4 regions of the Acinetobacter sp. ABJ-A23_2 genome follow, and region 3 is predicted to be linked to each of the others. Evidence: predicted binding sites of a transcription regulator. Region 3 holds the regulator's gene; each other region holds the start of a gene.

Region 1 (7,779 bases), on a different contig from region 3:
CGAACCCACGAGTGGAATTGACCCGCTTGCACGGCGATCATTTTGGTACAGCATTGGTGAACTGGCAAATCAGGGCATTACCATCATTATTACGACGCATTTTATGGAGGAGGCAGAATATTGTGACCGCATTGCCATACAAGATGCTGGAAAGTTATTGGCCTTAGGGTCTCCCCAACAAGTCCGTAAATTGGCAAGTAAAGATAAACATATTGCTGACATGAATGAGGCTTTTATAGCAATTGTGGAACAAGCACGCGCGTTAAGGCAAGCTGGTTAGGAGGTCTACAATGAGCTTTGGATTTTGGAATCGGCTAACAGCATTAGTTCGTAAAGAAACTAAGCAGCTCATTCGTGATAAAAGCAGCCTCGGGATTGGTCTGGTTTTGCCTGTTATTTTAATTCTACTGTTTGGTTATGGACTTTCCTTTGACTTAAATCAGGCCCGAGTCGGCGTTGTTGTTGATCAGTTTTCACCACAGATCAATCAGGCTTTAGCTGGTTTAAATGGCTCACGATATTTAACAAGTCAAAATTTTCATAATTTGCCTGAAGCAGAGCAGGCCATTCGAGATGGCAAAATTGATGCCATTTTGCATTTTCCTTCAGATTTTGCCAGTCAGGCGCAGCAAGGTAATGCCAAGGTTCAACTATTATTAAATGGTACATCCACCACCATAGCAACAGCCTTAGAAGGTTATGTTGCAGGTGCTTTATCTACCGCACCGTCTATACAAGTTGATCGTGGTCAAATATTAGCAACGTCAAGCACCGTTAATATTGAACAAAGAATATGGTTTAACGAATCTGGTAACAGTACTTGGTTTTTAGTCCCTGGCTTAATGGTGCTCATTTTAACTTTAATTGGCGCATTTTTAACTGGTTTACTTATTGCCCGTGAAAGGGAACGGGGAACTCTAGAAGCTTTATTTGTTACGCCTGTACGGCCATTTGAAATTGTATTAGCAAAACTGATTCCCTATGTGGTGGTTGGCATGATTGATATCGTGATCTGTATTGTTGCTGCATATTTTATTTTTGAAGTACCTATGCGTGGTTCATTATTTTCAATTTTGTCGGCTTCATTTCTGTATTTAATCGTTTCGTTATTACTTGGTTTAACTATATCAGGCTTTGCCCAAAGTCAGTTTCAGGCGAGTCAAATTGCCTTATTGGCAAGTTTTATGCCCGCACTTATGCTTTCTGGGTTTGTTTTTGATACCCGTAACTTACCTTTAGTTGTGCAAATTATTAGTCAGTTGCTTCCAGCTACACATTTTATGATTTTAATTAAAACCTTATTTATGGGAGGTGATGATTGGAAGTTATGGTTCAAAGAGTGCGGTTTTCTGTTGGGATATATCGTTGTTTTGATATGTGCTGTGAACTTTTCACTGAAAAAACGGTTGAGATAAAGTTATGTGGCAGCAACTAATCATTTGGCTAAAACATTTAAGTTTTTTGGTCAAAAAAGAATTCTTAACCATTTTTAGTGACCCTGCAAATAGAGTCATTCTATTTGTACCCGCACTGATGCAGGCACTTTTGTTTGGTTATGCTGCTACTTATGATGTTAACCATGTGGATTATGCAATTTTAGATCAGAGCAATGGGCAGATCTCACATGAACTCATCTCAAAATTAGATGGCTCTGGTATTTTTAAGCGTGTTGCAACACTTGAATATACCGATCAAATCAAACAAGTTATTGATAATCGTCAGGCACTGGTTGTAATTACGATACCATCCGGCTTTGAAGACAAATTAAATAACAACCAAAGTTCATCTATACAGGTGATTGTTGATGGCAGGAACTCATCAACTGCTGTTGTAGCTGGTTCATATCTAAATAAGATAATTGGTCAGTTTAATCAGCAAAAATTTAACTCAGCTTTGCCGATTAGCCTTGAAACAAGAACATGGTACAACCCAAATCAAGAGTCGCGATGGAGCCTCATGCCTTCATTAATTGCAGCATTAAGTATGATGCAAACATTACTTTTATCCGCTTTATCAGTTGCGCGTGAACGTGAGCAAGGTACATTTGATCAGTTATTAGTGACACCGTATACACCATTACAAATTATGATTGGTAAAGCCTTACCGCCAATTTTTGTAGGCTTGATGCAGTCAACTATTATTTTATTGATTATTTTGTTCTGGTTTAAAATTCCTATGAATGGCTCTATTGGGCTGCTTTATTTTGGTTTATTGAGTTTTAATATTGCTGTAGTTGGGGTGGGTTTATCTATTTCAGCATTGTCTTTAAATATGCAACAAGCCATGCTTTTTACTTTTTTATTGATTATGCCTTTGATGTTGCTTTCAGGTTTATTAACTCCTGTAGAAAACATGCCGGAAGCATTGCAAATAGCAACGTACGCAAATCCATTAAGGTTTGGAATTAACTTGGTACAACGGGTTTATTTGGAGGGAGCAAGCTTTGCACAAGTCAAATTCAACTTTATTCCAATGATTATACTTGGACTGGTCACTTTACCTTTGGCAGCTTGGCTATTTAGAAACAGATTATCTTAAGTACATTGATTAAAAAGCCCCATTTTAGGGGCTTTAAAACTTACTTATGCACGTACGATCAGCTCGTAACCTGTATATTTACGGATATTGATAACACCAATATCAAAAATTAAATATTGGCCTTTAATACCCTGTAATACACCACGAATTTTTGGTGTTTTATCTAGGTTTAAAGATTTAATTTTCTCAGGATATTGTTCAACTGGATAAACAAACTCACGTGGCAATTCATTTTCTAGTAGTTCAACCGTTTCGTTAAATTCAAGGTTTTGACTAAATTCTTCACGAATAGATTGAATTTTAGGTGCAAATTCTTCAATTAACTGATCACGCTGTTCAACCATATTTAAAGGTTCAGCTTCACCCTTTAGGAGTTTACGCCAGTCAGTTTTATCAGCAATTAAAGAACCAAACATGGTTTCAAGCTGACCAGATAAACGGCGTGATCCAACCTTTAAAATAGGTAAGGCTTGAGTTGCACCCTGATCTAACCAACGACTTGGCATATGACTAACACGAGTAATACCTACTTTTAGAGCACTTGAGTTTGCCAAATATACAATATGAGGTTGGAAACACACATTATGGGCAAAGTCATCTTCACGACATGTACCTAAGTGGTAGTGGCATGTTTCAGGTTTCATAATGCAAAGGTCACATTCAGCTTTTGTTTTAAAACATTTAAAGCAGTGACCTTGAGAATAAGACTTCGGTGTTTTGGTGCCACAAGATGTGCAATAAATATTACCTGTCCATTCGATTTCTAGTTCTTGTCCTAAATTAAAAGGAAGATCAATTTCTGAACGGTCTAATACAAATTTGTATTCAACATTTGCCTTGGTTGTCTGTTGATCAGTTACACTAGCATCTTTTAGGCCTGCATGCATTTTATGGCAAATGCCTTGTAGTTCCATAAAGTTTAAACTCACATCTTTCAATTAAGGGTTGCAGTTATGGCTGAACAAAATGTCATCACTTCTATGCTAGACGATTTATCAAACGAACAGCCCATTCATACTGCACTTTGTATTGGCCAGAAAATTGACCAGAATAACGCAATTCAATGGCACTATTTTACCGTAACTGAGCTTTTAAGTCTGCCTTTTACTCAGCGTTATGATTTGGGTTTTGTATTGTTTGATACAGATGAAATGCAAAACATTAGCGATGTGCAAAAATCACAATTATTAGTAAAGTTAAGAGATTTATTAGCAAAACGAATTGTTGTAGTAAGCAAACGCAGTGATGAACAGTTATTACGTTCTTTAGGTTTCACGCAACTCATTGATAAAACTTCACATGATAGTGATTTCGCTTTATGGCAATTTAACATCTTGACCTATAAACATGTTCCAGACTGGTTTAACTCAAAGTTTTGGGCAAACCCGGAAAATTGGAATAAATTCCGCTGGTAAAGGGCCATTAAATCTCTTTCAAAATTTAACAATTTCGCTTTTGCTGTCTTAACAGAAAAACGCGTATGCTCATGTATAAACCATACATAAGAGTTACACATGACAAATTTAAGCAACATTGTAGAAGTTTTGGCTCAACAAGCTTTAGGTGGGAACCAGCAAGCATCAGGCCAAGGTGGTTTAGGCGGTATTTTAGGTTCTGTATTAGGACAAATGGGTGGTAATAATTCTTCTAGTGCTCAAGGCGGTCTGGGTGGAGTATTAGGTTCTGTATTGGGACAAGTGACTGGTAACAACAATGCGCCTCAAGCAGGTGGTGGCGTACAAAGTTTATTAATTGCAGTTGTACCTTTAATCTTAGGTTGGGTGCAGCAACAAGGCGGTTTACAGGCTGCTTTAGAAAAGTTAAAAGGAGCTGGTTTAGGCAGTCAAGTTCAAAGTTGGGTTGACCCAAATCAAAGTAATAGTGAAGTTCCAACTCAACAATTACAAAGCCTATTTAACCCAGCAGATATTGAACAAGTTGCCCAGCAGGCTCAAGCGCCAAAAGAACAAGTTTATGGTGCGATAGCTTCTGTCTTACCGCAGGTTATTGATTCTTTAACACCTCAGGGTGATAGTACAGACCACCAAGAAGCTAATCAAGACATTCAAAATGTGATGAATCTGGTAAGTGGTTTCTTAAAATAAGATATAAATTTAAAAAAGCCGATAATTTTCATATCGGCTTTTTTAGTCAGCACAATAAAATAAAAGGGCAGAAGCCCTTTTATTTTATCTGAATTGAATGTAACTGATTAGAAGTTATATTCGATACCAGTACCAACAACAGTTTGTTTGTCGTTATCACTCAACCAATCACGTTTTTGTTGAGCAACAATGCCGTAGAAGCGAGCTTGTTTGTTGATTTGGTAGTCAAGACCTACACCGTACAAGTCAATTGTACGATCTGCTAAACCACTTACTTGTGTTTCAGCAGAAGAATATTCTGCTTTCACTTTAAGTTTAGTATTCGGGATTTTATAAGCAGCTGTGATTGAATAAGCTTCTTCTTGTAAATCACGGTAAGCTTTACCAGCCTTGTCAACTGATCCATCTGCTTTGTATGTTTGACCATATGCAGTCAACTCATCCGTAGGTTCAGCATGTTGCCATAAAGCGCCAATTACTAGACCTGTTTTTGCGATGTCATAAGAGCCTGTTACGCGGTAAGCATCTGTATAAATATCTTTCAGACCATAAGCCGCATATTTACCTTTAATACCAAAGTCACCTGCAGCAGCAATTGCTAAGCCAAGGTCTTTGTTTTCATAACCAAGCGCAGTTGATACAGAGTCAAAACTATTATTTTTACTGTCTTTACCAGTTTCACCAGGTTTATTATCAGTAGTACTTTCACCAGTTTGAGCCATGATGTTGAAAGTTATACCAGCTAATAATTTAGGGTCTAATTCAAAACCAATTACGTTATCTAAACGGTTTTCACCATACATGATATTAGTAATATCTAAACGTGTATCGTCATTAAAGATATCTTGGTTGTTACCAGCAGCAGTTTTAAAGTAAGAATCGTATTTACCTACTTTTAATGTACCAACGCCCTCAGTTTTTAAACCGATATAACGGTTACGAGCGCTAAGATCACTATCAGAACCTGAACCATCAGTAGAGATTGCCCACTCAGCTAAATAAACAGCAGATAGCTTGTCAGTTAATTTTTCTTCGCCTTTCACCCCAATGCGAGAAGCGTTTGAGTTAATTTCAGTAACGTCACTTTTCCCATCGAAATTTTTATTGTCAACTTGGTTAATAGAAACATTCAGTTTGCCATACAAAGTTGGCGCTGCTTGCACCGCGTTTACGCTCAAAGTTGCAACTGCGGCAGCGAGTAGCAATTTCTTCATTGAGATTTCTCCAAAAAGTATTTTAAAAATGGCACATGCCTGTTAACTAATTATTTTGTAGTTGACTTGTGTACAAAAAGTTACAGAAGCTCACCAACTTGCTAAGAAGTATCTGTAAACTTTGTGACAGTGGAGTGAAGAGGAAATGACAGTTTTATGACAATTAAAAATTAGAAATATTTTATTTTCTTTTGATTTTATTATACTTTTTAAATAAAAAAGCGGAGCCGAAGCTCCGCTTTTAAGTCTTTAAATCAAAGAGCTGCTTTAATTTTTTCAGCTAAAGCCTTGATTTTATCTTGATCACCTAATTGTGCAGCATGTTTACCAAGTTGGTGAACATTTGTCGGAATTAGGTGAAAATGAACATGAGGGACAGTTTGTCCAGCAGCAGCACCTGATAATTGCATGAGTACAATTCCATCAAGATTGAGTGCAGTTTCCATTGCTTGCGCAATTTTTTGCACGATCTGAATGGTATAGGCTGCCGCTTCAGGCGGTAAATCAAGTAAAGTTACTGCAGGAGTTTTTGGAATAACTAATGCATGACCATTGGCTTGGGGCATAATATCCATAAAAGCTAGAACTTGATCATCTTCATAGAGTTTTATCGCTGGAAGTTCACCACGTAAAATTTTTGCGAAGATATTTTGATCATCATATGCCATGTATTATTCCTTTAAATACTATTTACACTTCAATTCTTTTTGACGTTCTTTAATTGCGTCTAGACGTTGCTGCTCTTTATCAGAGAATTTTGGCTTAGTCGTATGACAGTTTTCATTACCATATTTTTCTTTAGCATCTTGGTCTTTAAAACAAAAGCCTTTTGATGCATAAATCAAATTGTAATCATCTTGCAATTTTTGACATTCTTGCTCAGGTGTTGCAGCTTGAGCACTGAAACCGGCAAGGGTTACCATTCCAGTGAATACTGCAACCAATAATTTATTCATGAGCTTTTCCTCAGTTAAAGGTATGAACCTGTACTCAATATAAGGTTTATTCCCAATATTTCAATGACTATTAATTACTCAAGTGTTATTAAAAATCATATTTGATCTTATAATACAAAAAAGCTTTACATATCAATATCTTTTTTTAAATTTATTTTAAATCAAATGTTTAGGTCTTATTTTATATTAAACAATAAAAATATATACATAATAAATATTTAACGTCATTATTGAAATTTCATAGTGATGAATTAAATACATTATATGAGTAACATCGGTTCTTGTTTATGTAATCAAGTAAAGTTTTCTATATCCCTTGAAATAAAAACGGTTTACCACTGTCATTGCAGTTTATGCCGAAAACAAACGGGTACAGGAGCGAATGCGGCTACTTTAGTGAAAGAAAGCCAATTTAACTGGTTAGCTGGAAGTGAATATGTCGCTACCTATAAAAAGGAGACTGGTTTTACCTCGTCGTTTTGTAATCAGTGTGGTTCGCCAGTACCTAATAAAATTAATGGTACAAACTATATATGGATACCATTAGGGCTTTTGGAACAATCATTTAATCCGGACTTAAAGCTTAATTTTTGTATAGAGTCAAAACATGAATGGGTGGAGTTAGCGAACGCTCATAAAAGTTTTGACCATTTGCCTGTTATTGAGGAATTCTTAAAGTACTTCGAATAACATTATTCTTTAAATTTTATATCTTTTAATACTTCTTAAGTGTTCGTTACATAAATGATGTGTGTTCACTGTTGAATATATCTGACATTTAATTGAGCATAAAATCACATAACTTAAAAAGGATGGTTCACATGATAGATGAAGAAAAGCCTTTAAATTTTGAAGATGATGACGAGCCTCTTGATTTTGAAGATGAAGAATTCACAGATGATAAAAAAGAGGATGAAATGTATAACTCGATCACTAAGGATGGATCTAGTGTTGACCCCGCCGATG
Region 2 (7,779 bases), on a different contig from region 3:
AATATTCATTCCTACGCCTGGCTTTGCAATGTTAATCACCACAAGGCCAATCAGAAGTGCGATTGTTGAAACGATCTCGAAGTATAACAACGCAACACCGCCAGTTTTACCAACTGACTTCATACTTTCCATACCAGCAATACCACTGACCACTGTACAGAAAATAACAGGTGCGATGATCATTTTAATCAAACGAATAAAAGCATCACCTAATGGCTTGAGTTGCTCACCTAAACCTGGAATATGATGTTCGACACCATTAACAATTTGCATTGTACTTGGAGAGAAATGCCCTACCAAAACACCCGCAATAATCGCAATAATCACCTGAAAATAAAGTGATTTATAAATCGGTTTTTTAGCCATAACTTTACTTCAATCTATATTTCCAAGTCCGTTGGAAATATCAAAATGAAACGTCTATTCTTTACGAATACACAGCCCTAACCTTTCACATGAACACCGCAAAAGGGAAACGGTTTTTTAATAACAAAAAACCTTCCTACTACCTCAACGAAAACAAAAAAGCTGTTTTCTAAAACAGGAGAATACCTGAAGTTTCCAACCACTTTGAGTAGCCAGAAATAACCTCTTACTTTTTCAATAAAAAGCTGAAGATATAGGAGAATCACAGAAAATTATGATATGAGTGCTCAAAAAAGCACATGAAAGTTTACTCGAATTAAATCACGATTCGGTTAAATTTTTGGCTAATACGCACAAAAAATACTCATGCAGCCTTAAGACTTTAGTATGAGAAACACTTTTGATATTTTTTCAGCAGATTTTTATGTCATATTGATAAGTCCTTGTAGACATTTCATTTTGAGCTGCCTACCCCTTATTTTTTACTGTTTTGAATTGACATGAATACTAAACGTAATATCTATAAAGATGCTGAACATCCCTTTGCACAATATGTCCGTATTTTAGGTAAGGGGAAAACCGGATCTCGATCACTGAATTATGAAGAAGCTTATCAAGCTTTTACCATGATTTTAAAAGGCGAAGTTCTTGATGTTCAGTTGGGTGCTTTTTTAATGCTACTACGTGTTAAGGAAGAGTCTATTGATGAGCTTGCGGGCTTTGTACAAGCCACCAAAGACCAACTTAATTTTCAACCTTTAGACGTTAACCTAGACTGGTCATCTTATGCAGGCAAGCGTAAACATTATCCTTGGTTTTTATTGGCTGCCCTGACACTTGCTCATCATGGCTATAAAATCGTTATGCACGGCGCTTCTGGCCATACAATTAACCGAGTCTATAGCGAACAAGTTTTAGAATATTTAGATTATAAAATTTGCCATTCTGAACAAGAAGTCCGTACACAATTGGCCGAACAGAATTTTGCTTACTTACCTTTAGAAGTAATTTCACCTGTTTTAAGTGATTTAATTTCTTTAAGAAATGTCATGGGTTTACGCTCTCCTATTCATACTTTAGCCCGTCTCATTAACCCATTTAACGCGAAAGCAACCTTACAAGCGATATTCCATCCGGCTTATAGAACCTCTCATCAGCATAGTGCGCTTCGCTTAGGCTATCAAAATAGTGCAGTCATTAAAGGTGAAGGCGGTGAATTTGAGCGAAACCCCGATGCTAAAACACTGATTTGCGGTATTAAAAATGGTGAACTCTATGAACATGAGTTGCCAAAGCTTACACCTGAACGTAGCCCAATTGAAGAAGAGTTAGACTTGGCAACATTTAAAGCTGTCTGGCTTGGTCAGCAGCATCATGAATATGGTGAAATGGCAGTAACAGAAACCATGGGTATTGCGTTATATACCATGGGTGTAGTCAATAGCTATGATGAAGCAATGGATAAAGCCAAAGCGTTGTGGAATAGTCGTTTCTAAAATACGAATAACCAAGGTTATATCAGATAACCTTGGTTTTAAGGCTCAACATAATAAAAGTCTGGCCAAAATGGATATTCCTGACCTGAAGAATGAATATTTCTTAGTTTCAAATGATCACCTATTTTGATTGTAATCTTATTAGAAGCGTAGGGACCTGAAAGATAAGCATCTCGTTGTTGACCAATAAGTGTCTTACAATATAAATGATGCGCTTTGATCTTTTGGGAGCTTCGTATTGTTTGCGACCCCAGCACCTGAATCCCAATCAATAACATGGGATAACCGTCATTCTTTATACTTGTATATTTAGCTTGAGGGGAAGTGTATTTCTGACTCGCAATAACCTTCACATTGAGTAAACATTCAATAGGCTGTTTGGCCAATGCAGCACCACTAAACAATATGAGAAATAATAGTACGTAAACAGGTTTTAAACGTTTCATATGTTTCTTTATTATATGTTGATAAACATAAAAAAAGCCCAGTAATCACTGAGCTTCCTAAATTAAACAAAACGAATCGGTTTAAACTCAGGTTCTTGCTTGTGATGATCATCATCACACTCTTCACCCTCTTCTTTCGTTCCGCGGTCAATATAACCACTACGCTGCTCTTCCGGTAAGTTCTTTAACTCCCAAGCAATCACAGCTTGCATACATGTTTCGCGCTGTTCTTTCGTTAAAACAACACCATTTGGCCATTTACCAATTTCTACTGCTGTTTTTAAACGCTCTACAATTTCAGGGTTTAAAACAGATAGCATTTGTTCAATATTCATGATTCATCTCTTTGAAAAGATTCAAAATCTTGGTTCCAACCCAGTTTGGTACGACAAGCCATATAGAAATCATAACCTGGTGGGTGTAATAAACTTAATTTAAATGGGTGTTTACGGATGTGCAAACTGTCGCCAACATTGAGCGATACGCTATGTTGTCCGTCTGCACTCACCATCGGTAACACTCGATTTTCGCGAATAACAATTTTAATTTCACTTTGCCCACCGACTACGATTGGGCGTGAAGATAATGTATGGGGGTGCATAGGGACTAATGCAATCGCATCCATACTCGGATGTAAAATTGGACCACCACCCGACAATGCATAAGCAGTTGATCCTGTCGGTGTCGACACAATTAAACCATCACTATGCTGACGGTAAACATATTGACCATCAATATTGAGTTCAAAGTCGATCATATGTACCGACTTACCTGAGTGTAGTACGACATCATTTAAAGCAATTGCGTCATAAATGACTTCGCCATTGGTACGTACTTCCATTTCAAGCAAGAAACGGCGATCAAGTTGGAAATGACCTTGTAATACCTGATCAAGTTTAAAAATAGCTTCCGCAGGCTTAATATCGGTTAAAAATCCTAAACGCCCACGGTTAATACCAATGACAGGTGTATTGTAGCGAACTAAAGCTCTAGCTGCATGAAGTAAAGAACCATCTCCACCGACTACAATCACCAGATCAGCAACTTCACCTAATAAGTGACGACTAACAACTTGTGCATGATCATAGGGCACTAATTCGGCAGTTTCCTGATCAAAAATGGGGTTTAGGCCTAAACTTAGCAAATGGTCATGAATTAAACATAGTGTTTCTACAACTGATGATTTATCCGGTCGACCAATTAACCCGACGTTTCTGAAGGACTTATGTGAAATTTGCACGAATGAGTAAGCTCCGCTGCGATTCTACGCTATCATAACATTAACCTGATTAATTTAAAAAAACATAACAACAAGATGCTGTAAAATTCAATCTAAGTTTTCCATTTATTCACAGTTTTATCATTGCAAATTGATGACAAGCTATCGCATCATTAACGTATTGTTTAGGGTTTTATCTCATTTATATGAAGTTTGAACGTGGTATCGGTTTCTTCGCACTAATTTTTTCCATATTGGTGATTGGTGCTTTTATTGCTCTTAGTATCTATCTGATTCGTTTAGATAATATTATCCGTGAAAAATTTGAAGGACAGCGCTGGGACATTCCTGCCAAAGTGTTCGCTCGGCCTTTGGAAATTTATAATAATGCACCTATTACTCAAGCAAATTTTACCCAAGAATTAAAATTATTAGGTTACAAAACTTCAAGTAATTATGACAAGTCTGGAACCTTTGTTGCTCAAGGTAGCAACATGTATGTACATACTCGCGGTTTCGACTATGGTGATAGTGTAGAACCTGAACAAGTTTTAGAACTTAGCTTTGCAAACGACCAAATTGCGGAGGTACGCAGTACCAAACCTTCTTCGACAGGTGTGGCTCGTTTAGAACCTATGCTCATTGGGGGGATTTATCCTCAGCATAATGAAGACCGCGTTCTAATCAAACTCAATAATGTTCCTAAACCACTTATTGAAGCTTTAATTTCTACAGAAGACCGTAATTTCTACCACCATCACGGTATTTCAATTCGTGGTACGGCCCGTGCTTTGGTGAGTAATGTAACTGGAGGACGTCGCCAAGGTGGTTCAACCCTGACACAACAGTTAGTTAAGAATTTTTATTTAACACCTGAACGCACATTAAAACGTAAAGTGAATGAAGCCCTAATGGCTTTACTCATTGAATTGCATTACAGCAAAGATGAAATTTTAGAAGCTTATTTAAATGAAGTAAATTTAGGCCAAAACGGTAACTATTCAATCAATGGTTATGGCTTGGCTTCACAGTTTTATTTTGGTTTACCACTTCGTGAACTGAATGTCGCGCAACAAGCTTATTTAGTCGGTTTGGTTCAAGGTCCATCTTTATATAACCCTTGGAAAAATCCTGAAGGAGCAAAAAATCGTCGTGATACAGTTTTAAATAACATGCGTGTTATGGGTTATTTAACTCAAGCAGAATATGAAACTGAAATTGCACGTCCTTTAAATGTGCTAAGCAAACCAAGCTTAGGTCCTGCAAAATTCCCTGACTTCTTAGATATTGTGCGTCGTCAGTTACGTACCGAATATCAAGAAAGTGATTTAACCAATCAAGGATTACGTATTTTTACGACCTTGGACCCTATTGCTCAAACTCAAGTTCAAGATGCATTTAAAGCTTCTGTAGAACGTCTGACTCAAAGCAACCCTGCCCGCTTGAAAAACTTGCAAGGTGCTGTACTGATTGCACATCCTGAAAATGGTGAGTTAATTGCAGCCGTTGGCTCAACTCAAGACTTTACTGGCTTTAACCGTGCCTTAGATGCAAAACGTCAAGTCGGCTCTTTATTGAAGCCAGTGATTTATTTAAGTGCAATTGAGTCTGGCCGTTATAACTGGGCAAGTAAAATTGAAGACGCACCAATCAGTATTCCTGTAGACGGCGGTAAAAGTTGGACACCGAAAAACTATAGTGGCGGTGGTCATGGCATTGTAAGTTTAAGTGAAGCCTTAGCAAACTCTTATAACCTTTCTGCTGTTCGTATAGGTCAAGAATTTGGGTTATCTACATTTACCAACAACTTAAGAAAATTTGGCGTTGAATCACCAATTCCCGCCTACCCTTCTATTTTCCTTGGTGCAGTTAATATGTCACCAATGGAAGTACTCGGTATTTATGAAAACTTCGCTACAGGTGGTTTCAAATATCCAACCCGTGCGATTCGTTCTGTAGTAGATGCAAATGGCCGTTTACTTGATCGTTATGGTTTAAACGTACAACAAACCATTGACCCTTCGGTTGGCTATATCATGAACTACGGCCTTCAACAGGTCATGTCTTCAGGTACGGGCCGCGCAGCGTACAACAGCTTACCTCCTGCTTTAAAACTGGCTGGTAAATCAGGTACGACTAACGATACACGTGACTCATGGTTTGCCGGTTATTCGGGTAACCATGTCGCTGTAGTATGGTTAGGTCTAGATGACAACAAAGTTACTGGCTTAACAGGTTCATCTGGTGCATTACCGGTATGGATTAATGTGATGAAACAATTACGTCAAACACCGGTAAATTTACGTCAGCCAGACACTGTACAGTGGCAATGGATTGACCATGCAACAGGTGATTTATCGGCACAGGCGTGTGCTGGTGCGATGTATATCCCTATGCTGACACATACAGTGCCACATCGTGCTACGCCATGTGGAGCACCGTATTATCAAGTTGATCCAACATACGCACCACAAAGTGATAACACAGCACCAGCTTCTCAACCGGATAATAGCGATAGCTATATTCGTGAGAGTGAAAATCAGATGGAACAAGATCTGTCGAATAACTCACATGTGATTTCTAGTGGTAGTTATAACAACTAAGCGTTGACAGGAAACAGGGTATGTTAAAGAAAGGTGTTTTTTATATTGGTGCTGTACTTATGGTCGGCTGTACAACTTTACCGGATCATTCAGCTCCAAAAGAGAAAACACCGCCTGTTACCGAGAAAAAGAATACTGAGACGCCGTCTGGTGTAAAAATTACACCTTATGATCATCCAGATATTCAACGTAAAAGTTTACAAGTGATTGTTCCTCAGCAGAAAAAGTCCCAACGCTTTAATGATGATGGAAGCCAATTACCTGCTTTTAAAACGTTAATGCAAAAAACTGAGCAAGCTTACAAAAACCAGCAATGGTCGGAGGCTGAGCGCTATGCCCTTCAAGCGCAGCGTTTAGCACCACAGGCGGCTGAGACTTATTTATTTCTTGCACTCACGGCAAATCATAAACAGCAATATGCTAATGCTGAGTCTCTTGCTAGACGTGGTTTAAGCTTTGCTCAGAGCCAAGCAATGAAAAAACAGCTTTGGCTAACCATTTTAAAAGCTGGGCAACAGCGGAATAACCCAAAAACTGTTCAGGAAGCACAGCAAGCATTAAAAGCGCTCTAGCTTTTAATACTTTTATGTCTTATTAAAAATTACGAATACCTGCCAAGCCATACGCACCATGTTGCTGTGCTGTAGCTAAATCATCAGGACTCATGCCTCCCAAAGCAAATACGGGAATCTGGCATTTCTCAATCAAGTCAGTTAAACGATCCCATCCTAATGCGCTAGCGTCTGGATGGGTTTCTGTTACTTTGACAGGACTTACAAAAACAGCATCACAGCCAATTTGCTGAGCATGCTGTAAAGAAACTGCATCGTGACAAGCAGCAATAAAACGTACTCCCACCTCTAAGTCGCCTTTATGCAAACTCATTAATTGAGACTGCTTAAGATGAACCGTTTTTATATGACTTTTTAACTCAGGTTTTAGCTTGTGCCAAACATCGATATTCACGATTAATTTTGAAAGCTGATCTGTATCTAAAAGAGCTAATTTTTCTAGATCTGCCTGATCAAAACTCTCTTTTTCATTACGCCAATACACTAAAGTGTCATCATTTTCGGCTGGAGTCAGCGTGGGACTAATTTTAATAAAATGCGGCCAATACAATCTTTTAATAATGTCTTTATTGGCTTTCGGGAAGTTTAATTGAAGTAACTGTTCACGTGTGTACCATGTCCAAGGCTGATGAATAAGATTTAATAATTCATCAGGCACATAGCTATGAAACAAATGAAGGTTGACGATAATGTCATCATATTCATGGTGAATATAATCAAATTGATGCCAATCTTTTAAACCAATACCGACTTCTTCATAAATTTCACGGCGGCAAGCTTCTTCTGGTGTTTCACCCTGCTCAACCTTTCCTCCAGGAAACTCATGCTTTCCACCTTGATGCTGCTGTTCTCCACGCCATCCAATTAATATTTTTCCGCGATGAATTAAGATGGCTATTGCGACATCGACGATCGGTTTAGGCATTGTTCTACTCACTCAAATTTTTCTCAAGTGTAAGCAAATTTTATCAATTTATAAATTCTTTAAAATCTCATTGACAGATCTATTCGATAATGATTATCATTTAAATCGTTCAAGAATATACCACGGAGCACAACAAATGAACGCACCTTTTA
Region 3 (7,779 bases):
CACTTAATCGTCAAAATCATCTAAAATTGCATCCGCTTGAACGCACGCGGCAGCGTCTTGAACAACTTGGGTTCGATTTAAAACAACCTGTAGTCGTATACTGCCAGTCACATCACCGTTCTGGTTTGGCCTATATTTTGGCTAGACTTTTGGGTTGGGAAGCAAAAGCCTATGATGGTGCGTGGAGTGAATGGGGCAATCGCCTCGATAGTCCTATCATTACTGGAGAATCGCCGTCTTGAGTTTTACATCTCGCTTAAAAAAAGAATTATTTATTAAGGCACAAAATCTTGTTCCTCAGCATCAGTTAAGCCGTGTGGTGGGTAAAGTTGCTGCAAGTGAAAATCCAGTATTAAAAGCTGCGGTTATTCATGCATTTAAAACCAAATACGGCATTGATTTATCAATTGCTGAACAAGGCAATGCACTCAAATACAAATCTTTTAATGATTTCTTTACTCGTGCATTGAAAGATGGCGTACGTCTAGTTGATGAAAATGCTGATAGCATCGTTTCACCAGCAGATGGCGCAATTTCTCAAATTGGTAAAATCACTGCTGGCGAAGTTTTTCAGGCAAAAGGCCAAAGCTTCTCTGTAGAAAAATTAATTGGTGACCCACAACTTGCTCAACCTTTCCAAGAAGGTAAGTTTGCAACGGTTTATTTGTCTCCACGCGATTATCACCGTGTTCATATGCCATTTTCAGGCACATTAACTGAAACTTTGTATGTACCGGGTGAGTTATTTTCAGTAAACCAGGTCACTGCTGAAAATGTACCGGGTTTATTTGCCCGTAATGAACGCATGGTGTGTTTGTTTGATACTGAACTTGGTCGTATGGCTGTTGTTTTAGTCGGCGCTATGATTGTTGCAGGTATTGAAACTGTAGCAACAGGTAAAGTAAAACCGTCGGGTCGTATCGAATTACAGCATCATCAGTTGAAGTTAGAGAAAGGTGCTGAGCTTGGCCGTTTTTATTTAGGTTCTACCGCTATTATTTTATTTGAAAAAGATAAAATCGAGTGGGAAAAACGTTTTAAAGCCGAGTCAGTTGTTGTGATGGGCGAACGTATGGGCCATACGATCTAACCCAGAAATAAGATTTAAAAAGAGAGCATTTGCTCTCTTTTTTATTTACATTTCTATAATTAACTATATTTTTAAATATAATGTTTACCAGTAAATTAATTTTTAACTCATTATAAATACTCACGAAGAGAATAAAATGTCCCCAACTCCTATCATTAGTTTATATTTTGCTTCGGCTTTGACTTTCGTGGCCGCGTTACTTCATTTTATTTGTGTGTTTTGGGGAGCAAATGGTTTTCGGTTTTTAGGGGCTGGGAAAAGTATTGTTCAGATGGTCGAAAGGGGACATTGGTATCCGAATTTTACAGCTATAGCTGTGGGGATTATTCTAACAGTATGTTCTATGTATGCCTTCTTTGCAGCAAAAGGACTACAGCTATTACCTTTTACCGAAATTATTTTGTCACTTGTTGCAGCCGTGTTTCTTATTCGTGGTTTTGCTTTTCCATGGTTAAAATCAAAATTTGTTGGGAATAGTGATTTATTTTGGTATATCAGCTCAGCCTTTTGTTTAATACTGGGTACTTTATATGCCGTAGGCGTATATTCAATATCAAAGAATATATTTTAGCTTAGGCAGAGTTAATACTTTTCAAAATTAAAAAGGGAGTATGACTCCCTTTTTAATTATTTAGTCCAACCATATTTTTTGAAAATAGCATTGCCTTGTTGAGAGGATAGAAAATCCACAAAACGTTTAGCTTCAGTGTCTTTTAAACTATGCTTGGTTAAGGCTACACCTGTATCTCGATAAATAACTAGCTCTGGTTCAATCGGTATAATTTGTCCAATGTCTGGGTTACTGACTCCCCAAATATTAAAGACTAACCAAGCATCATAGCTGCTATTTTCTTCCCAGTTTTTCTTGGCAATTCCTGTGTTGGCTGCATAGGTGGCAATATTTTTTCGAAAAGATTTGGTTAATTGAATATTTCCAGTTCTGCCAGCAATATCTTCCCACATACCGACTTGACCTGCGCCATGTGTAACTAAAACCTTAACGCCGGGTTTAGCGAGGTCTTTAAAACCTTTAATATTCTTAGGGTTTCCCTTTCTCACTAAAATGGCTGCGGGACGTAAATATAAAGGCTCTACCGAGTCTTTTATAATTTGCTCAGAAAAAGCATTTTCAAAATCAGACATCATGGCTTCGGAACCGCTATATATAACATCGGCATCTTGTTTCGCTTTTTCCGACCATTGAGAAGTAGGTCCAGAAGTCACATGGACTGCTATGCCCGTTTTATTGGTGAATTGTTTGGCGGCTTCTTTCATTGCGGGTGCTGGACCACCAGGACCATACACTTGTACGTCTGCAAAGCTATGGATAGATATAGAACCGAGAATAAGACAAATTAGGTACGGTATAAATTTATATTGTTTTGACATTTTAATCGCTGTAGTAATTAGGAAAATATCAGCATATATTTTTTATTATTTAAACGGGATTAATTTTTGCAACTGTATTTATATTACATATTTTTAAAATATAGTTTTATTAAATTTCAGTAAATCTGTTTTAATGTGTTTTTAGATTGAATATAAATTATAGATAATTTTATGGTAATTTATATTTTATAAATTGATTATTTAAATAGATGCAATGTAAATAATAGAGGAGTAATCCCTTGATTAGAAAAAGTAATTCCTTTTTAAAAATTTTATTCAGCAGTATTTGTTTGACGTCTGGCTCTGCTATGGCTGCTCCAATTACAGATTTGAGTAAGCAAATAGTGAGTGAAAAACCGGGTTCAATACTGTCTATAGTACAGCAAGATGTAACGAATTTATTTCCTCATGCCGATCAGCGTTTGTTGATCAATTATCGTAGTCGAGGTGTGAATGGCGAGCCTATCGTTGCCTCAGCATTTATTTTATTACCAAAAGGAACACCTCCAAAAAATGGCTGGCCTATATTGGCTTGGGCGCATGGCACGACCGGAGTTGCTGACACCTGTGCACCTTCTGGTGACTATTTAGGTGGCCCTGTTCATTCTTATCAAGAAGTTGCTTCCAAAGCTTTAGATGGTTGGCTTGCACGTGGCTATACGGTCGTTGCGCCCGATTATCAGGGATTAGGTACGCTAGGTGCACATCCCTATATGAATGCCAATAGCCAACTGCATACGGTAGTCGATGCCGTACGAGCATTACATTTGCTTAAGCCAAAAGATTTTAATAAACAGTGGTTGGTGATGGGGCATAGTCAAGGCGGGGCTGCGGCAATTGCAGTGTCTGCCTATGGTCAAAAAGATGCACCTGAACTCGATTTAAAAGGAGCGATTGCGCTTGCGCCAGGTGGCTATCAATATGAAGGCATTGCAGAGTATGTAAAAACTAATCCAAACCCAGAACCTAGCGTGGCAGCTTTCTTCCCGATTGTGTTATTGGGAGCGCAAGCAGCAGAACCAAGCATTGTTCCTGAAAATTTAGTTAGTCCCGAAATGAACACTGTGCTCACACAAGCACGTAGCCGCTGTTTATCTGAACTTCAATCTGATTTGAAAAAATCTCCTTCTAGCATATTTAAAGCTAATGCAGATTTAAAACCTCTTTTGGCTTATCTAAAACAGCAATCCATTGAAAATATGGTACCGACTGTTCCGTTAATGATTGTTCAAGGTTCTAAAGATCATTTAGTCGACCCTAGAGGAACATCAGCTTATTACCAACAGCTATGTAAATTAAAAAAACCAGTGATTTATCAAACGATTGATGGTGGAGATCATCGCGATGCATTGCGCCAGAGCAACACTTTTGCCACCAACTTTTTAAATGTTATAGAGAAAAATCAGGCTAAATCTTATTGCTCTAATTTTAAATAAATAGATTTAAATGCGACAAAAAAGCCGACTTTCATGAGTCGGCTTTTTATATGTACGAGTGATAATTTTAGGTCATGTTATAGAGTCTTTCTTTTGGAAAAACTGCGGTAAAGGTTGATCCTTCATTTTCTTTAGATTGCACATCTAAATACGCGCCGTGTTGCATCAGCACGTGTTTTACAATCGCTAAGCCTAAACCTGTACCACCAGTTTGACGACTACGGTCGCTGTCTACGCGGTAGAAGCGTTCGGTCAGACGCGGCAAATGTTTTGGGTTAATCCCGATACCTGTATCTTGCACGCTAAAGTAAGCATGTTCACCATCGTCGTGCCAGCCAATGGTAATGGTTCCACCTTTTGGCGTGTACTTGATGGCATTGGTAATTAAATTACTAAATGCGCTGGCAATTTCCATGTCAGAACCAATTAAGTCACAGTGACTATCAATGTGTAAATTGAGCGTGTGTCCATAATCAGCATTATAGGCCTGAGCATCATCAAACAATTGATTCATTAAACTCGGCATTTCAATAATCTGGTTTTTTGCAATTTTCTTATTATTTTCTAAATTTGATAACAGCAGTAAATCATTCACTAACGCGTTCATACGCTTAGTTTGAGACTGCATCTGATCAAATGCGCGTTTCCAGCGTGGGCTAATATCTTCTTGGTCGGTAAATGTTTCGATATAACCACTGAGTACAGTTAACGGTGTACGCAGCTCATGCGAAATATTATCGACGAAGTCTTTACGCATTTGCTCAAGGTTGTGCATACGAGTCACGTCGTAAGCCACCAATAAACGACTTTCTCCACCGAACCGTGTGAGTTTGACCTGTACATAACGGTCATCATCAAGACTTGAATGGAGTTTTATCCCATCCGGTGCTTGATCAATATTGTTAAAATATTCAATAAAAGTAGGCTGGCGCAAAATGGTTAATAAGTTACGACCACGGTCGAGAGGGCTGATTCCCAATAAACGCTCTGCGGCAGGGTTCCACCATTCAATTTGATGTTGATCATCAATGAGTACTACTGCTTCAGCAAGGGCAACCAAAGAGGATTGAGCACGGTCAATCAGCCCCACCATTTCGGCTTGAACAATACGTTCCTGACGCTGAGCACGATACACATTAAATAATAATGCCCCCCAAATACCACTTAGGTTGGGAGGAACATCGTAAGGATTATTGGCAATCCAGTCATTCACCAAATATAAAGAACGCAACTGGAGTGCAAAAAACACCACGAAGGCGATAAAAATACAGCTCCAGAAATACCCAACCCCTAAACCGACTAAACCTGCAATAATCAGGAAAAATAATAAAAGTCGTAAATCTTGTTTAGCAAACGTCCACAAACTACTGTAACGGGAAAGCTTTTGTTCACGTACCTGTTCAGGGACGGGGTAGGGTTCATACATAAATTTTGGTTAACCTGCGGCTAAATCTGCACGTGTAGAGAAACGATAACCTGTACCACGTACGGTTTGAACAAATCGGTCAACACCAAAAGGTTCTAACACTTTACGTAAACGACGGATATGTACATCGATGGTACGATCTTCAATGTATACATTACCGCCCCATACCTGATCGAGCAACTGGGCACGTGTATATGCACGTTCCGGATGGGTCATAAAAAATGCAAGTAAGCGATATTCAGTTGGTCCCATATCTAAAATGCTGTTACCAAAGCTTACGCGTTGGCTTACAGGATCAAGAATTAAGCCATTGGCATCAATTGTTTTTTCTCCGCTTAATGCATTTGCACGGCGTAGAACAGCTTTAATACGAGAAACCAGTTCACGGGTTGAAAATGGCTTAGTCATATAGTCATCTGCGCCAGCGTCTAGACCTTGTACTTTGTGGTCTTCTTCTCCGCGAGCAGTGAGCATAATGACTGGAATTTCTGCTAGGTTTTCATCACGTTTTAAGCGGCGGCATAAATCCACACCACTTACGCCTCCAGGTAACATCCAATCAAGCAAGATAAGTGCTGGACGTTGGTCGACGATAATTTGATGAGCCTGTTTGGCATCTTCAGCCTGTAAACATTGAAAGCCTGCCATATCCAAAGAAGTATGGATCATTTCACGAATAGGAAGCTCATCATCGACAATTAAAATATAGTCATCTTTCACAGCGTAATACCTTGTAGATTTTAACGGTGAACCGTTTTGTAGTTATGACAGGCTTATTACAAAGATTAATTATGACAATTTCATTGCAGAAAAGTCTATAAAATCGAATTTAGCAATAATTTGTGACAAAAATACGGCAAGCACATGACCGAATGATGACAGGGCGACATAAATTTTCTTAAAGCCATTCAAGGTGTTACCAATTTGCTTTCAGCTAGGTTTTTGGACTTAAAGTAGTGTCAAAAAACTTTAATATTATTTTGAAACCTGAGCCAATAAAGACAAGAAAACAATACGGCAGGCTGTCAAAACTTGCTCGAGAGACTGCTCAAAGCCACCCATCACCCATCGAATTGCAATTTGCGTAACGTAACCATTTAACCCTGTTGCAATTAAAGAGAGCTCATTTTCCTTATGCTGTATTTGCGGCATGGTCAGCATAACGAACGCTTGGATCATACGGTCAAACTGAGCAAGGGTTTCCTGAATGGTGGCTTGATTATGTAATTCCTGAACCAGAACTGCATCAACGTAGACGATACGAGCTAAACGAGGATCTTCTTTTAAAGTCGTCAGCAGTGCTCTTAAGCCTGCATCGACCATTTTTTCTGGATCTGGCGCAGCTTTAATCACAGCTTGCATTAAGTTTTGCTGTAACTCTTCAATCATTTTTAAAAAGATGGTTTGGAATAAATCCTCACTCTTTTTAAAAGATTCATAAAAATAGCGTTCGGTGAGTTTTGCTTCTTGGCAGACATCCTTTACCGTCACTGAAAAAAAGCCAAGGGTTCCATAAGTCGCAATACCCGCTTCAATGAGTTTTTCACGGCGTGCTTCTTTACGCTCGGAAAGAGATAACCCTTTGAACTGACGTTCTTTACTCACAGTTTTTGTTTTCTTTTTACTGGTTGAGTCGTTTGTCGCCATAAATAAATGGTTTCCTGATTTATCGGTTTTTCGGCAAATATAAGGCCTATGATAAAGCGGTCAGCAGAATTGTGCCAATCTATCTGAAATTACAGTGTACTATATTGACAATGAATATTGTCAAAATTATATTAAAAGAGTCTAAAGTGCACATGCAATGAACCGATTGTGCAAATCGAAAAACAAAGGATGGACAATGAAAAATTTTAAAAACAAAGTCGCTGCAATCACGGGCGCAGGTTCTGGCATTGGGCAACAATTAGCAATTCTCTTGGCGAAACAAGGCTGCCATCTTTCGTTAAGTGACATTAATGAAAAGGGTTTAGAGAAAACTGTTGAGCTATTAAAACCCTACAGTAATATTACTGTAACAACCAAAAAGTTAGACGTTTCTGACCGCGAAGCAGTAAAGCAGTGGGCACAGGAAACCGTGCAAGATCATGGCTCTGTTAATCTCATTTTTAACAATGCTGGGGTTGCTTTAGGTTCAACTGTAGAAGGCGCAACCTACGAAGATTTAGAGTGGATTGTTGGAATTAACTTTTGGGGCGTGGTTTACGGGACCAAAGAATTTTTACCGTTTATTAAGCAAACTCAAGATGGTCACATTATCAATATTTCTAGCTTATTTGGTTTAACAGCTCAGCCAACCCAGTCTGGCTATAACGCGACTAAATTTGCGGTACGTGGTTTTACCGAATCGTTACGCCAAGAGCTAGATATTGAAAAATGTGGTGTAAGCTCGTTATGCGTACACCCAGGCGGTATTCGTACCAATATTGCGAAAGCTG
Region 4 (7,779 bases), on a different contig from region 3:
TAGCAGCTACCCACGTCGGTTTTCGAACAATTTTACGTACACCTTAACTAGTTAAAACTATTTTGTAGTGTTGATATTTCTTAACCAAAAGTAGATCGAAAAACGATCTAATAATTTTTATAGTAGATAGTAAAAGGGAGAATGATAAAAAGTGAGAACAATATGAAAGCATTACTAGTTTGTGCAGCAGCAATTTTCACAATATCACTATCCGCCTGTGCGGTCCATACACCTGAAGGTAGTATTGTGATTGACCCAGATTCACCATATTACGGACATCCAGGAGGCTTTTGCCCACCAGGACAAGCTAAAAAAGGCCGTTGCTAATTAAAGGTTTAAATAGACTATAATCGAATTGACCTTACCGTTTAGCAAGATAACTTACAGCTCATGTGAAGGGTTTCACCCAAAATTAGATGGGGCGAAACTAGAAAATTATGGTGTAAAAAATCACCATATCCCCAAGATTTTTAAAAGACAATCTTACGTTGTCTTTCATCTAGTTTCACCCCAATTCTTTCTTATTCCGTTTGACTTGTCTTATCGTTTCATAAAAAAGTCTAGTTTTTACTCATCATCGTATCTTTTTTATTGATACATTTTGAACATTTTATCTTCAGCTTAAATCTGATGATTTCGCTCTATACAAAATAATCATTTATGTAACGTAAGTCTATAAAAATGTTCTAAAAATGTGAAAAAAATTGAGGTAAAAATGAGATCGAATTATCATAAAAAATCACTCAAACCACCTCTATCACAAAAATAATTTAATTTTCATTTTGTCAGTTATTGCCACTCGTTTCTTTTAATTGGCATAGATAATGTATACACCTGTATATTAATGCTACCGTACAAGTGAGATATTTTATGTCCAGCCAGAGTCCAGATGAAGGTCTACAGTTTCCGATACACGCTTCAACCAAAAAGCAAAGTACTTCTCGCACAGGCCAAGAGATTTTGTCAGAAGCTTTATCTATTGTAGATAATAAAACTGCTCAACAGATTTTGACTGAAAAAAACTGGCGGAAAAATTATCCAACATATTTTAAATCACTTGTTCAGCATGGACTCTCTAATAACAACAATCCGATTACCATTGCAAAACAGGGTTTACATAAGGCTCATCATCTCTTTGACTATTTCCGAGATGGTAAACACTATCTTTTAAAAGATGCTCTGCATATTTCCTCTTCTAAACCTTTAAATACAGTAAGGTTTAAAGGCGAAAGTGAAGCTGCACCAGAATGGTATGTGCAGTATAAAGGTAAAAAACTGAGTGGACAAAGCTTACTCGATCAAATCCAAAAATGGGAAAGCGCAGGCATTATTGAGCCTAGCCACGCCAAAGCATTACGTGAAGCCGTTGCCCACCCTGAATGGTTTGATTTATCTGACCGCACTATGGTCCTGTTTGGTGCGGCATCAGAAGCTGGCCCTTTACCTTGGTTAGCAAAGTGGAAAGCGAATATTGTTGCAGTAGATCTACCGAACCCAAGAGTTTGGGGCAAAATTTTACATACGATTCAGCAAGGAAATGCGACGCTGATTGCACCTACGATTGAATCAGTTGACTCATCAGCAAAAGCTTCAGAATTAAGAGATAAATTAGGCGCCAATTTACTAACTCAAATACCAGAAATTGCACAGTGGTTAGTTCAATTTCCACAAAAGTTAGATTTGGCTGCTATTGCTTATTTAGATGGGGAAAAGCATGTCCGTGTCTCAATGGCAATGGACAGCATTATGCAATATGTGAGTGAACATAAATCTGATACAAGCTTAATGTTTATGTGCACCCCAACCGATGTCTACGCAGTACCCAAAGAAGTTGCAGATGCTGCTCAAGAGAAATTTAAATCTCGTTCACAACTACAAAAAATGGCTGCAAAAGGAGTTTCTGCTCTTTCGCTCAAACGTTTTTTCCAAGCGCCTTATCAAGATTTGGTTACCAGCGAAAATGGTAAAACTTATGGTATTGCAGACTGTTTAGTGGTTGAACAAGGGCCAAACTATGCTTTGGCAAAACGTATTCAACAATGGCGTGCAACACTTGCCCGTCATCAAGGCCAACGTGTAAGTATTAATATTGCCCCTTCTACCACAACTCACTCGGTGACTAAAAATCCGCTACTTAAAGCTGCTTTTAATGGTGCCGAACTGTTTGATGTAGAAGCATTTAACCCAGAAACTACCAATGCGATTATGGCGGCGCTATGGATTCATGATTTAAGAAATGAATCTTCTGTGGCGAACCCTGAAACCGTACTTGATCACCCTCTTGAGTTGATGATGGAAGGTGCCAACCACGGTGGACTATGGCGTGTGGCTTATTTAGCTCGTACTGCCCTTCCTTTTGCTGCTATTTACGGTTTTGCAACCGAAAAACTTCCATTTAGGAAATCTTCTAAAAAATAATGAAATTAAAAGCCCAATTTTAGAATTGGGCTTTTTTAGCTTCAGTTATTTGTTTTGACTATGATTTAAATATTTTTGCATTTCATCTGGTGGCACCATACCACCACCAGTCGCCCAGACCACATGTGTTGCCTGCTTTAATTTCTCTGCTGACAATTGATGCAAAGCTAAATAATCAGGAGTAGTTTGCACATAATATGGCCCCATCATGCCTGCCGCAGCTGAGGGTTCAACTTGAATACTTTCAGTTTGATTTAAAAGCGCAATGAGCTCATATAAACATTCATCATGAATCGTGTAATAGCCATCAATTAACTGCTCCATAGCACGCCCTACGAAACCAGAAGCACGACCAACAGCTAACCCATCTGCAGCAGTAATGTTATCTAAACCAATGTCATTTACGGAAATCTGATCATGCAGACCTGTATAAACCCCCAGTAACATACACGGAGAATGTGTCGGTTCTGCAAATATACAATGTACATGCTCACCAAAAGCGAGTTTTAATCCAAAACTTACGCCACCAGGGCCACCACCTACGCCACAGGGTAAATAAACAAATAATGGGTGTTCTACATCGACTTTAATCTGTTTTTGCTCACACTGTTGTTTTAAGCGTATTCCTGCTACTGCATAACCTAAGAATAATGTTGTTGAATTTTCATCATCAATAAAAAAGCAATTTGGATCTTGTTCTGCGGCTTTTCGTCCCTGCTCTACAGCAACGCCATAATCACTGGCGTATTCCACGACATTGACACCTAGCGAGCGTAATTTATCTTTCTTCCATTGTCTTGCATCGGCAGACATATGCACGGACACTCTAAACCCGAGCTTCGCACTCATAATACCAATAGATAAACCAAGATTACCTGTAGAGCCTACCGCTATTTGATATTTGGAAAAAAATGTTCGAAATGCATCTTGATCAAGTTTACTGTAATCATCTTCTAACGTGAGAAGCCCAGCCTTAATTGCTAGTTTTTCAGCATGAGCCAAAACTTCATAAATACCACCACGTGCCTTGATTGAACCTGAAATAGGTAAATGACTATCTTTTTTAAGCCAAAGCTTTCCCGTAAGCTCCTGTTGTTTTGTTACAGATAGGGCTTGCTGCATATCTGCAATTTCTACTAATTCAGATTCAATTTTTCCATGTTGTGCTTGAGTTTCCGGAAATACTTTTGCCAAGTAAGGTGCAAAACGTTCTAGTCGAGCCTCGGCATCTTTTACATCTTGCTCGCTAAGTCCTACCTTCGCAAGAGCATCGTTTAAAGGATAACGGTTTGGATTGAACCAGAATGTTTCTTGGTAATCTTGTAATGTTTGAATGAGTGGAAATTGTTGTTTTAATTGATCGAGTTGAACCGTTTTCATCCTATATCCTTTCATAAATTTTTTGAGCTAATCACTTAGCACTAAGTGTTCGCAATAATCATTAACTCTTTACTGAATTTACCTGAAAAAAGCGATCTTTTCTTAAATATGCCAATAAAAAAGCCACTAATAATAGTGGCTTTTTAGATTTAAACAGACAACTTAAATGAACTTTAAGAACAACCAATATAAACCACCTGACAAACAAATGGTCGCAGGTAAAGTAAATATCCAAGCTGATAAGATTGTTTTAACAGTATTAAAGTTTAGACCTGATTTATTTGCAACCATGGTACCTGCAACCGCACTGTTTAAAACATGTGTAGTTGAAACTGGCATACCTAAACCATCTGCTGCTGCAATTGTACTCATTGCAATAAGCTCAGCAGACATACCTTGACCATAAGTCATATGGTTCTTACCAATACGCTCACCTACAGTCACCACAATGCGTTTCCAACCGACCATAGTGCCAAGACCAAGTGCCAATGCAACTGCAACTTTTACCCAGTTTGGAATATACTGTAAGAATGAATCCAAGCTACCACGATAATCTTTCACAAGCTTTTTCTGTGAATCATCCATTTTTGGTAAAGCATCTGCTTTGTCCAAACGTTTAAACGTCGTTGTGCTTAAATACATGTCATTACGAATTTCACTAATCGCAGCTTCTGGAATATCTTTTAAGTCGCGATAGCTAGAAACACGAGCACCTAAATGATCAGTCATACTTGCCAATGCAGGTACAACTTCAGGTGTTTGTTGCTTGGTTTGAATATATTTAGTTAAAACTTCACGCGCTTTTTCATCAGTCAACTCTTGCTGATTATGGTTTAACAAAACAGCAGTTTGAGAAGAAAGCTGATGGAATGATTGAACCTGTTGTGTATCGAGGTTTTTATTGATTGAATAAGCTAATGGTACTAAACCAACCAAAATGAGCATGATGAGTCCCATACCTTTTTGGCCGTCATTTGAACCATGTGCAAAACTTACACCTGTACAGGTAAAGATTAAAATTGCACGAATGATTGCTGGTGGTGGCTTATTACCTTCAGGTGGCTGGAATAATTCTAATTGGCGTTTGAAAATAGTTTTAACCAACAAGAATAAGATTGCTGCAAAAGCAAAACCAATTAAAGGTGAAAATAATAATGCCTTACCTACTTTAATCACCTGATCCATATCTACACCACTGGTCGTTACGCCAGTCGATGCACTCAACAGATGGTTCATAATACCCACACCCAAGATTGAACCAATCAATGTGTGAGAGCTAGAAGCTGGGATTCCTAAGAACCAAGTACCCAAGTTCCAAAGAATTGCAGCGATTAACAATGCAAAAACCATTGCAAAGCCAGCACCGCTCCCCATATTCATGATAAGTTCAACAGGAAGCAATGCAATAATGCCATACGCAACAGCACCACTTGCGACCATTACCCCAAGGAAATTACAAAAACCAGCCCACATGACTGCAACTGGTGCAGGCAATGCATTTGTATAAATGACCGTTGCAACTGCATTCGCAGTGTCATGGAAACCGTTAACAAATTCAAAGCCCAATGCAATGAAAAGTGCAGTAGATAAAAGAACAACCGAATAAAGGCTCAAAGGTGGAACATGCGCTAAATCAGCACTAACCTGAAACCCAATATAAATAAGTGTTGCAACAATAATCGTCAGAAACACCGGCATAAAAAATTTCGGTGTTGGGACGTGTACATTCGTCGATTTTGCTTGCAGGTTTGCCGCAAGTTTTGAATCCGAAACAGGGGGTAGATTAGAATTCATGCAGACGGTAAGAGGATAATAAAATCCTCTGTATTCTTAAATTAAATTATGACAATTATATGACAAAGAGCCGCCTGATGAAGTCAAATTTTTATATTTTGACCTCATTTGATGCACCTTTCCTCGCTAATTTTTATTTTATTTTTAAAATACAATAACTTAAATCATTATTTACAAGCTCCTTTTGTGCTTATTTTTACAGCAAAAAAACAAATAAAATGACCCACATGTCTATTTTTTACACAGAACAACTGTAATATTTCGGCATATTGATCATGAAATATTTCAATATCATGATCATTTGATGAATATTTCATGAAAATTCTTTCGTTTTTGTCATAAAACCCCCCTCTCTTTTTAATTTTTCTCTCATCAACTCATGACCTTCGTAGGTCATCATTTGTGCTGCTATTCTGTTACAATAGCGCCGCATTTTTAAATTCATATAAAAGATCGGGGTTTTCTATGTCTACGCTTGCCACCCTAAAAGCGCTTCTTGCTAAACGCATTCTGATTATTGATGGTGCTATGGGAACGATGATCCAGCGCCATAAATTAGAAGAAGCCGACTACCGTGGTGAGCGTTTTGCCGATTGGGCACATGACTTAAAGGGTAATAATGACCTTTTAGTTTTGACACAACCTCAAATCATTCAAGGCATTCATGAAGCTTATCTTGATGCTGGTGCAGACATTATTGAAACCAACAGCTTTAACGGCACACGTGTTTCAATGTCTGACTATCACATGGAAGATCTTGTTCCAGAGATTAACCGCGAAGCAGCTCGTTTAGCCAAAGCAGCTTGTAAAAAGTACTCGACTCCAGACAAACCACGTTTTGTTGCTGGTGTACTTGGGCCAACATCGCGTACTTGTTCAATTTCACCGAATGTAAATGACCCTGCTTTTCGTAACATTACCTTTGATGAGTTAAAAGAAAATTACATTGAAGCGACTCATGCACTGATTGAAGGCGGTGTTGATATCATTTTGATTGAAACCGTATTTGATACATTAAACTGTAAAGCAGCAATTTTTGCGGTTAAAGAAGTCTTCAAACAAATTGGTCGTGAGTTACCAATTATGATTTCAGGGACCATTACCGATGCATCAGGCCGTACCTTAACAGGTCAAACTGCTGAAGCATTCTGGAACTCTGTTCGCCATGGTGATTTGCTTTCAATTGGTTTTAACTGTGCTCTTGGTGCAGATGCCATGCGTCCTCACGTAAAAACTATTTCTGATGTCGCAGATACTTTTGTTTCAGCGCATCCAAATGCAGGCTTACCAAACGCATTTGGTGGATATGACGAAACGCCTGAGCAAACTGCAGCTTTCTTAAAAGAGTTTGCTGAAAGCGGTTTAATTAACATTACGGGTGGTTGCTGTGGTACGACACCAGATCATATTCGCGCCATTGCCAATGCAGTAAAAGACATTGCACCACGTCAAGTACCTGAAACAGTACCTGCTTGCCGTTTAAGTGGTTTAGAACCATTTAATATTTATGATGACTCACTTTTCGTAAATGTCGGTGAACGTACTAACGTTACAGGCTCTAAGAAATTCTTACGTCTCATTCGTGAAGAGAACTTTGCCGAAGCTTTAGAAGTTGCACAGCAACAAGTGGAAGCTGGCGCGCAAATTATCGACATTAACATGGATGAAGGGATGCTCGATTCGCAAAATGCGATGGTGCATTTTTTAAACCTTGTAGCATCTGAACCTGATATTTCACGTGTGCCAATCATGATTGACTCATCAAAATGGGAAATCATTGAAGCTGGCTTAAAATGCGTACAAGGTAAACCGGTTGTTAACTCTATTTCCTTAAAAGAAGGTTATGACGAGTTTGTAGAAAAAGCCCGACTTTGCCGTCAATATGGTGCCGCAATTATTGTGATGGCCTTTGATGAAGCTGGGCAGGCTGACACCGCTGAACGTAAACGCGAAATCTGTAAACGTTCATACGACATTTTAGTGAATGAAGTGGGCTTCCCTGCTGAAGATATTATTTTTGACCCGAACGTGTTCGCAGTGGCAACAGGTATTGAAGAACACAACAACTACGCGGTCGATTTTATTGAGGCGACAGGTTGGATTAAACAGAACTTACCACATGCCATGATTTCTGGTGGTGTATCGAACGTTTCATTCTCATTCCGTGGTAATGAACCCGTTCGTGAA

The links. Region 3 encodes PhoB, which activates phosphate uptake and scavenging genes when phosphate is short. Its sites were predicted from a motif close to TGTCATNAANCTGTCATAA; they were not measured.
Region 1: the regulator PhoB is predicted to act here: its motif matches at 6,001-6,019, upstream of ACH63V_RS08445 (porin).
Region 2: the regulator PhoB is predicted to act here: its motif matches at 3,669-3,687, upstream of ACH63V_RS04720 (NAD(+) kinase).
Region 4: the regulator PhoB is predicted to act here: its motif matches at 5,639-5,657, upstream of ACH63V_RS02580 (inorganic phosphate transporter).

The regions. Positions count from the first base shown of each region.
Region 1 is NZ_JBIUCP010000018.1:59,333-67,111, forward strand. It holds gene ACH63V_RS08415 (ATP-binding cassette domain-containing protein) at 1-280, shown strand, start outside; gene ACH63V_RS08420 (ABC transporter permease) at 291-1,415, shown strand; gene ACH63V_RS08425 (ABC transporter permease) at 1,420-2,538, shown strand; gene ACH63V_RS08430 (DUF2797 domain-containing protein) at 2,583-3,452, opposite strand; gene ACH63V_RS08435 (DUF6231 family protein) at 3,492-3,953, shown strand; gene ACH63V_RS08440 (YidB family protein) at 4,053-4,643, shown strand; gene ACH63V_RS08445 (porin) at 4,751-5,857, opposite strand; gene ACH63V_RS08450 (HIT family protein) at 6,112-6,525, opposite strand; gene ACH63V_RS08455 (YARHG domain-containing protein) at 6,544-6,813, opposite strand; gene ACH63V_RS08460 (GFA family protein) at 7,078-7,503, shown strand; gene ACH63V_RS08465 (hypothetical protein) at 7,635-7,779, shown strand, end outside.
Region 2 is NZ_JBIUCP010000008.1:47,010-54,788, forward strand. It holds gene ACH63V_RS04700 (dicarboxylate/amino acid:cation symporter) at 1-366, opposite strand, end outside; gene ACH63V_RS04705 (glycosyl transferase family protein) at 867-1,862, shown strand; gene ACH63V_RS04710 (hypothetical protein) at 1,901-2,308, opposite strand; gene ACH63V_RS04715 (YeaC family protein) at 2,371-2,643, opposite strand; gene ACH63V_RS04720 (NAD(+) kinase) at 2,640-3,548, opposite strand; gene mrcB (penicillin-binding protein 1B) at 3,734-6,130, shown strand; gene ACH63V_RS04730 (tetratricopeptide repeat protein) at 6,151-6,702, shown strand; gene ACH63V_RS04735 (NUDIX domain-containing protein) at 6,725-7,627, opposite strand; gene hemP (hemin uptake protein HemP) at 7,764-7,779, shown strand, end outside.
Region 3 is NZ_JBIUCP010000019.1:13,680-21,458, reverse strand. It holds gene ACH63V_RS08565 (sulfurtransferase) at 1-242, shown strand, start outside; gene asd (archaetidylserine decarboxylase) at 239-1,090, shown strand; gene ACH63V_RS08555 (hypothetical protein) at 1,227-1,661, shown strand; gene ACH63V_RS08550 (AcfC family putative adhesin) at 1,718-2,479, opposite strand; gene ACH63V_RS08545 (alpha/beta fold hydrolase) at 2,719-3,915, shown strand; gene phoR (phosphate regulon sensor histidine kinase PhoR) at 3,983-5,341, opposite strand; gene phoB (phosphate regulon transcriptional regulator PhoB) at 5,351-6,061, opposite strand; gene ACH63V_RS08530 (TetR/AcrR family transcriptional regulator) at 6,317-6,988, opposite strand; gene ACH63V_RS08525 (SDR family NAD(P)-dependent oxidoreductase) at 7,185-7,779, shown strand, end outside.
Region 4 is NZ_JBIUCP010000004.1:60,090-67,868, reverse strand. It holds gene ACH63V_RS02600 (SUMF1/EgtB/PvdO family nonheme iron enzyme) at 1-47, shown strand, start outside; gene ACH63V_RS02595 (hypothetical protein) at 163-327, shown strand; gene ACH63V_RS02590 (hypothetical protein) at 871-2,418, shown strand; gene ACH63V_RS02585 (D-serine ammonia-lyase) at 2,464-3,798, opposite strand; gene ACH63V_RS02580 (inorganic phosphate transporter) at 3,961-5,592, opposite strand; gene metH (methionine synthase) at 6,058-7,779, shown strand, end outside.